Regions from separate parts of the Brevibacillus sp. HB1.2 genome, predicted to be linked through region 2. Evidence: predicted binding sites of a transcription regulator. Region 2 holds the regulator's gene; the other holds the start of a gene.
The links. The regulator LexA, encoded in region 2, represses DNA repair genes until DNA is damaged. The targets are predictions, from matches to a motif close to CGAACATATGTTCG.

Region 1: a site for LexA is predicted at 2,398-2,411, ahead of ruvC (crossover junction endodeoxyribonuclease RuvC). Genes of this name have one in related genera too.

Annotation. Positions count from the first base shown of each region.
Region 1 is NZ_JABMIU010000003.1:489,089-493,467, forward strand. Features, by position in the region: gene HPY28_RS10375 (bifunctional 2',3'-cyclic-nucleotide 2'-phosphodiesterase/3'-nucleotidase) at 1-21, opposite strand, end outside; gene HPY28_RS10380 (BofC C-terminal domain-containing protein) at 239-811, shown strand; gene HPY28_RS10385 (hypothetical protein) at 898-1,986, opposite strand; gene HPY28_RS10390 (hypothetical protein) at 2,116-2,307, shown strand; gene ruvC (crossover junction endodeoxyribonuclease RuvC) at 2,471-2,971, shown strand; gene ruvA (Holliday junction branch migration protein RuvA) at 2,968-3,585, shown strand; gene ruvB (Holliday junction branch migration DNA helicase RuvB) at 3,590-4,379, shown strand, end outside.
Region 2 is NZ_JABMIU010000007.1:210,641-215,019, forward strand. Features, by position in the region: gene HPY28_RS18030 (HelD family protein) at 1-625, opposite strand, end outside; gene crcB (fluoride efflux transporter CrcB) at 664-1,029, opposite strand; gene HPY28_RS18040 (DUF896 domain-containing protein) at 1,125-1,322, opposite strand; gene yneA (cell division suppressor protein YneA) at 1,399-1,734, opposite strand; gene lexA (transcriptional repressor LexA) at 1,897-2,520, shown strand; gene HPY28_RS18055 (DUF456 domain-containing protein) at 2,571-3,056, opposite strand; gene HPY28_RS18060 (DUF4269 domain-containing protein) at 3,165-3,740, shown strand; gene HPY28_RS18065 (sensor histidine kinase) at 4,280-4,379, opposite strand, start outside.

The sequences.
Region 1 (4,379 bases), on a different contig from region 2:
TTTTTTGTTCGTTTTTTTCATGTTTGAAATGACCTCCATAAGTTTACAATAATGCCAAGCAAAAATAGTTTATCATTAGAATAGGACGCTGGATAGATAGCTAGATGAAATAGTATATTAATTTTTTGTATTGACAAAAATAAAAAAATATAACGTCAATCCGCCATAGGTCGCGTATGCCCCTCTTTCTTTGTGGTAATGATAGGAAGAAAAACCTATATAAAAGAAGGGGTTCTATGTGACAGAGAAAAAACAGTGGGTGGTTTACGCGACATGGGGTGCAGCATTAGCCACTGGCGTCGTAATCGGTATCCTGTTAGTAGGAAAGGACGGAAATGATTCGGGTCTTGCTCGTTTACTGAACCATTCAGGCAAAGCAGATGTAGTCGCGGGGACGTCGTACGAACTGGTTTTAGCTCGCCATTATTTGTGTGGGGTGCGAGACGAAGAACATGTGGCAGTTCGTACCAATCAACTGGCAGACGTCATGGGCAACTATAATGGATGGGAAATTGTACAAGCAGAACCTGTCAAGATGATCTTAATGAAACGCGAGCAGGATATAGCGCCAGCGTGCAAGGAGAATGGACATATCGGAATAGCGTCAGACGGCATGCTTGCCCTGTTTCATGGTCTGCCTGCTGAACAAGATGTCGTACAGACCTTTTATCGAATCGATACAGCAAAAATGGAAGCGAGTCTGCCAAAAGAGGAATGGGAGAATCTGAAACGAGGGATTCGCATTCGGAATCTGGCAGAGTATAACAGTGTATTGTCCACCTATGGCGAATACCAATGGAGTGGCCAATGAAAACGGGTGGACCTAAAAGAAATCCCTTTCGAGCCTTTCGTGTAACAAGCACGTATTGGACTGGAAAGGGATTTTTGTTTCAATTGCTATGGATTCAGTTCAACCGCAATGATTCGCCAGCGTTCCCCCGGGACTTCGCGGCGCAAAAGAAACTTCCATGTTCGTCGGAAATTACCGCCTTCCCGGGCGATGTACGTGAGCCGAACAGGAACCTCTATCAAGAGGGGGCCACGTTCATCTGACGGGATGACGATTTCTGACGTTCGCACAGATTCGATCGCGGACAGCCCTTCAGGAAGTGTGAATCCGTCCGTTGTCATTCGCATTGCATGGGTGTCGTGCTCATGCAACGCGGTGAGGAAATAACCGACCAGCTCTTCTGGAGACGCCCCTTTTATTGTAGTCGCAAGTGCTCCGGAGGCTTTTAGAATCATCATGCTGTGACTAGGATCGGGCTCTGTGCGTCGATGGGTGGAGCTGCCGAAAAAGTGGATGCAAAAATGCCCCGGGAATTCATTTCCTTTAATCGCGCCAGCGCCGTGAGGCATTCCGTGCATGGATGCTGCAAAATAAGTACCGTCTACCTCTACCAGAATGGCTCTGCGCTTCCACGACCATTTTCCCTGATAAATGTTCTTCATGATCTGTGTATCCTTGCGTGTCAACGGTTGGACATCGGCATGGCGACTACCTGCTCTGCGCTGGACATCAAAACGTTGTCCTGTCTCTAAATCAATCACGGTACCGAATTCCATCCGTTTCAACGTTTTTTTCACCTGTTCCCAGGGTATGGCATGTGCAAAATGGACTGCCTCAACGGACTTGGCCATTTCTTCGATCCGCTGGCGAACATCGTTTGCCAAAACATAACGGCGGGGCATTTCTTTTTCATAAAGCTGTCCATCGTGATCATATACATACGTTCGTTTTTTTACGGTCAGTGTAGCTCGTATCCAGTGGGGGTTGTAGGAGGCGACTTCGGTAGTAGAGCCTAATAGCCGCTTCGTAAATTGCTTTTGATCACGGAAGGACATGGTCGTTTGGAAAGAGGACTCAGGTGAGACTGAAACGGTGACCGTGATGTCATTCTTGACCTTGGCAAATGCAGAGTGTGGCATTGACAGTGCGATTACGAAAAGGCATATACAAAAAATAAGGACTTTGCTTCGCAACAACCAACACCTCCACTGCTTATCGTTTCAATTAGATGTCTGGCTCATGTTGCGTAAATCTTGGTATCATAACGCCCTTGCGCTTACGCCATACTGATTTCATACGGTGATCGAAGGAGGAGTCTTTAGACCATGTCTACCATGCCTAGAGGTAGCTACAAAGACCAGTTCCATCAGCGTTTGTACGTTCAGTTGAACCAGGGGCACAACAAGCTCAATTACCAACAGATCAACAAGATCAAAGAGCACATGCAAAGTGGCGTGGACGAATATGCCCACTTGCAGCATGATGTGTCGGATTCACTCGGAATGAACAAACACTAACAGACACCGTATAACCCGTTCCTTTTATAAGGAGCGGGTTTTTTATAAGATTGTTCAAAAAGTCGACTTTTTGAACTCGGATATAAAATGGAAATACACGTTCGCTTTCTGGATGCTTTGTGTTACAGTAGAGAGTAGAATCTTTGCTCACGGAGAGTGGACTATGCGCATTTTAGGAATTGACCCTGGTATTGCGATTGTTGGCTTCGGGGTTGTGGATAAAGAGGGCAGCCAATTGCGTCCCGTCCAATATGGAAGCATCCAGACAGAAGCAGGATTGTCAGTACCGCTTAGATTGAAACAGATTTTTGAGGCAATGCAGAGCCTTCTGGAAACATATCGTCCCGATGAAATGTCGGTCGAAAAACTTTTCTTTAATAAAAATGTGACGACGGCTTTTACAGTTGGTCAAGCGCGAGGGGTTATTTTGCTTGCGGCAGAGCTGGCTGGTGTGCCGGTCTATGAATATACCCCGATGCAGGTCAAGCAAGCCGTGACTGGCTACGGGGGAGCAGAGAAGAAACAAATTCAGGAAATGACGAAGCTCCTATTGCGGTTAAAAGAAGTACCAAAGCCTGACGACGTGGCGGACGCATTGGGTATTGCGATTACGCACGCACAGTTTCGCGCGTTCATTTCCATTTCGGAAGGGGTCAAGAAATGATTGATTTTGTAGAAGGTACACTTAGTTATCTCGATTCGGAATACATAGTTATCGAAACGGGCGGAATTGGTTATCGACTGTTTTGCCCAAACCCGTACCAATTCGTTCGGTATGAAGGCAACAAAACCAAATTGTTTACCCACCACCATGTGCGGGAGGATGCCATTCTGCTGTACGGCTTCGCTACCCGTGACGAACGCGATTTGTTCCGTAAACTGCTTGATGTTAGCGGAATCGGGCCAAAGGGCGGATTGGCCATTCTGGCTGCAGCGACGCCTGAGCAGTTGGTGATGGCGGTTCAACAGGAGAATGTTACCTATTTGACGAAATTTCCGGGGATTGGGAAAAAGACTGCCCAGCGCATTATCCTCGATTTGAAGGATAAATTGGTAGGATACACACCATCTGCGATTTTGACTATTGCAGCGGGTGATTTGACAGCAGGCGAGCAAGCTGTGTCTGCACTGAACGAAGCGCTCGATGCATTGACCGCACTGGGTTACTCTGATGGTGAACTGCAAAAAATCAGAAACACGCTGTCTGAGAAATCAAAAGAGGGCGATGGTGTAGAAAAGCTCATCAAACAAGGGCTTGCGTTGCTCATGAGGGGGTAGGATTTTGGATTCTCGGATCATCACGACGCATATGAATTGGGAAGAAGATGCGGCGGAGCTGAGCCTCCGTCCTCGCTATTTAAACGAATACATCGGTCAACAACACGTAAAGGAAAACCTGAAAATTTTTATTGAAGCAGCGAAAATGCGAAAAGAGTCATTGGATCACGTACTGCTGTACGGTCCGCCTGGTCTAGGGAAGACGACCTTGTCGCAAATTATCGCAAATGAGCTGGGTGTGAACATCCGCACGACGTCAGGTCCGGCTATTGAGCGTCCGGGTGATTTGGCGGCGATTTTGACGAATTTGCAAGAAGGCGACGTCCTGTTTATCGACGAGATTCACAGGCTCAACCGAAGCGTCGAGGAAGTTTTGTATCCGGCTATGGAGGATTTTGCGCTGGACATCATTATCGGTAAGGGGCCAAGCGCTCGCAGTGTTCGTTTGGATTTGCCGCCCTTTACACTGGTTGGGGCCACGACGCGAGCTGGAATGCTGTCCGCGCCGCTTCGAGATCGCTTTGGGGTTGTAAATCGCCTGGAGTTTTATACAGTTCCGGAACTGACCTTTATCGTTTCGAGGGCAGCCGACATCTTGCAGGTCGTCATTCGAGAAGGCGGGGCAGAGGAGATTGCCAGACGTTCGCGTGGAACACCCCGGGTGGCAAACCGTTTGCTGAAGCGGGTTCGCGATTTTGCCCAAGTAAAAGGTGAAGGCGTCATTACGACAGAGATTGCCAAAGAAGCACTGGAAAGATTGCAAGTGGATGCCTGTGGTCTTGATCATATTGACC
Region 2 (4,379 bases):
GTTCTTTTTCCGCCCGGATAATATCATTCTGCTCGGATTGAATCGTAGCGACGATGTCTTTTAGCCTACTATCGTTCGCCTGATTCAGATTGGCTGCCAAAAATTCATCAATGAAGCCCTCTTGCAAAAATTCGTCGGGATGCCCCATCTCGCGGTTAATCGTTTCTTTTACCGCTCCATCATAGATGCCGACGATCTTTCCGTCTTCGATCGCAAAATTACGCTTTAGTCGAACTTCACCACGCACGATCTCGCGTCCCATCCGGTAAAACGCTTCTTTGCTCTCACCGGAATAATAAAGACTGGCGATAGGCGCGCGCCAATCCACGACGACAGAATCAAACGTATCGCTGCGTACAATTCCCCGTTTTCCTATGTAGACCTCATCCAGCTCGTAGATTTCATCTTTCAAGAAATCCACTCTGCCGAAATAAGGCTTCTCTCGACCCTGATCTTCCAGGTAGCTCAATTCCTTAGCCTTTTTATAGTTAACGACCTGTTTGACATAATCATCTGTTGCCTCGCGAATATCATTGCGAAGCTGCTCCATTTCTTCGTCGATCGCTGAAATTGTTTCATCCAGCTTTTTTTGTTCCCATTCATAATCACGATGCTGTGTACTCACATTCATTCCCCCTCACATGTATCGTGTCATTGAACGACTCAGGACCATTGCCTGGCCAACCATATTCCAACCGCACAAGAAAGTAGACCGACTCCCAAACTAAGCAGAGCGTACAAAGTGCCACGTAACAGGTGGCCTTCTCCCCAAAAAGAGACTACTTCCAAGGAGAAGCTTGAGAAAGTCGTAAATCCTCCCATGACCCCCGTTGCAAATAAGAGGTAGAGTGTCGGAGATAAAAAGCCACGTTCTTTCCCCAGCACGAACAAGATGCCGATGATCAAAGATCCACAAACATTGGCGATCCAGGTTCCCCACGGCCATCCCGGCTGATTCGCGAGCAAAGACAATAGGTAGCGCAAAAGAGAGCCAACTGCTCCTCCAACCGCCACAGCTATCCACGCCATCGCTTTCCCTCCCTGGCTATCACAGCTTATGTATGTCACAGAAAAAGACACCCTAGCGTCAAGCGAGGATGTCTGTCGTATCAGTAATTGTTATCTTACTGTTTTGGCTTATTTTCTTCAAGGTCTTCCACATAACGGATGGAATCCAAATTTGCTCTCAATGAAAGCTTAACGGCGTCAATGTACTTTTGGCGCAATGCTTTTTGTTCAAGCTTTTCCTCTTCGGTCAAACCTTCTTCGCGCGATTTTTTGACCAATTCGTTGATGCGTTTAATTTCTGCGTCAGATACCACTGCTGGTTCCTCCCACTCTGTAGTAGTGCCGCTTCATTATACCACATTCGAATGATCCCGCAAGACAGCCGAACACTTACGGAGTATCAGGAAGGATGAGAGTCTGACCTGGGTAAATCCTGTTGCTCTCTAAACCGTTCGCAACCTTAATTTCTATTATATAGTCCCGAACATCCATCTGATCTGTATTGTATTGAACAGCTAACGACCACAGGCTATCTCCAGATTGTACGGTTACTTCTATGCCTTGTGGCTCCTCCATTGGCGAAGAAGCAAACACTAGTTCGGTTAACAGGTAAAAAAAGAGAGTAAATGTAATAAGAAACAAGAGAGCTTGTCCTCTCGTGATACCAAAACGAACACGACGTTCTTCTTTTTTCTCGAAACGATTACGTACTGTCAATGAATTCATAATAATGGCCTCCTCACAAACATACGTTCTGATCACTTGTAGCCTCATAATAAATGAGAACATATGTTCATGTCAACAAATAATCGAACTTATGTTTGTCGAACGCAAGCTCCCATGGTATAATATAGGAAAATATGTTCGAGAAATCAGGGGTGTCTTTCTATGTCAAAATTATCGAGTAGACAACAAGCCATCATCGAGTTCATACGAAAGGAAGTTCGTGATAAAGGATATCCGCCATCTGTACGTGAAATTGGGGAGGCTGTTGGACTAGCTTCCAGCTCAACAGTACATGGGCATTTGGCACGCTTAGAGAAAAAAGGCCTCATTCGTCGAGATCCTACCAAACCTCGTGCCATCGAATTGCTATCAGATGAAGATCGTTTTCAAGACAATTTCGAAGACTCTGTCGTCCGTGTGCCAGTAATCGGAAAAGTAACGGCTGGACAACCGATTACTGCCATTGAGGATGTAGAAGAGTACTTCCCGCTTCCAGACAATATCGTGACTTCTGACAAGGTCTATATGCTGCGCGTCTCCGGGAACAGTATGATTGATGCCGGAATTCTCGACGGAGACTACGTCATTGTTCGCCAACAGCACGTAGCCAACAATGGTGACATCGTCGTAGCCATGACAGAAGAAGACGAAGCGACCGTTAAAAGATTTTTCAAAGAAAAGAATCACTTCCGTCTCCAACCGGAAAATGCCACGATGGAACCGATCATCCTGGAGCATGTCACTATTCTCGGTAAAGTCATCGGTGTTTATCGACTCATTCACTAGTTCCCACGTAAAAAAGGACAGCCGAGGCTGTCCTTTTTGTTTTCTGTCTATTATCTGGCGATAAAAAACCAGATGATCATCGTAACTTGCAAGATGACTTTTACGACTGCACTACCCAAAAATCCGATCAGTGAGCCTACTCCCGCTTTCACTGCTCGCTCCATCGACTGCTTCTGCACCATCAACTCTACGAGAACGACGAATACGAACGGTAAGATCAGCATACCAAACGGTGGGAAAACGAAAATCCCGAGGATAATACCGACCGCAGCAGCAACGGACGACCATTTGGACCCTCCATACCTTTTCACGAAGTACATATTCGTCAGCAAGTCAGCACCGTAAAGCAGAATGCTTAGAACGACCATTCCCCACCAAAAGGATGCCGGCAATCCCGCTCCCGGATCTGCAATGAAAAAGTGATAGAGCAAAAAGCCCGCCCACAGTAATATCGTATCAGGTAAAACGGGTAAGAAAATTCCTGCGATGCTTAGCAAGAACAATAACACAACCACTACCCACAAAAATATTTCCATCTACTACACTCCCTTCATTTAGGTATACGAGTGATTATCGATTTCGTTGCGTACATATTCACTTTTGTCTAAACTATTTTAAAAGAAAGCAGACATGGAGGTAGTCTCATGAGAAATTGGCATGATCTCTCCTACTTGGGCAGAGGGACGATTCGCCAAAAAGCAGCGTGGGAAGCGATTCAACAGACGCACATCATGGAAGTACTATCCGATTACCATCCAGTGCTTGCCGGAACCATCCCATTGGACATTGATGTTGTGCAAAGCGATCTGGATATTATTTGCGAGAGTCATGATCTGGAGCAGTTTGAGCAGGCTGTTCGTACAGCATTTGGCTGTTTGCCCGGATTTGAAGTGACACACTCAGATGTGAATAGTACGCCCACGTGCGTTATCTCGTTTTTCACAGCTGGCTTTTGGTTTGAATTGTTTGCTCAACCGGTAGCTGTCGAAATGCAAAACGCCTATCGTCATATGGACATCGAAGCACGATTGTTAGACATAGGAGGCTTGGATGCGTATAAACAGATCAGGACTCTGAAGCAAAACGGCATCAAGACAGAGCCTGCATTTGCTCGATACTTTCATATCCCAGGTGATGATCCATACGAGGCTTTGTTGCAATTGGAGCCGTTAACAGACCAGGAATTACGACAAAGAGTTCAGCTGCTGCGAAAGGATTAATCTTCGAGCAAAGAGCCAATCTCTGCTGCTTGAAAGCAGGAAGGATGCATCGCTTTCGGGCGAAAAGCTTTTTGAATGCGGGCTTTTTCGTTTCATGTCTCGCAACGCGCTTTTAACCTATATACTTAAAACCTTGTCAACGCTTTAATGGTCGTTCATATGTGGAAAATAAAATATGTAACTGAGGCATTGGAAGGCTACCTCTTTTCAAACCCCTTTAAACGGAGCAAATGAACTTACCATTAAATGCCGTGATGTGGGATATTACTATCAAAGGACAATAGATTAAAATCACTGTTCTAACAAGTGTCACATCAAGGTAATGAAAGATGAAATAAGCTTCTCTCCCATATGAGAGAAGCTTATTTCATTATTATTCTTGTTTTCAGATACAAGCCGAACATGATTGAGGGCTTAGCAGGTAAACTGGATGTAATAATGATACTGGTTATATGCACAAAAACCTAGACGGGTTTCCATCTCACGGTAGGCTTTTCGGTTATTTTTTATAGAAAAGACACCTTCCCCTTTTCGCATGATTATTCACTCCCTGATCTACGATTGGGGAAATGTAATCGAAATGAGGTTCCCCGATTTGGGCTGCTTTGTACTTGAATTTTCCCGCCATGTAAATCCACT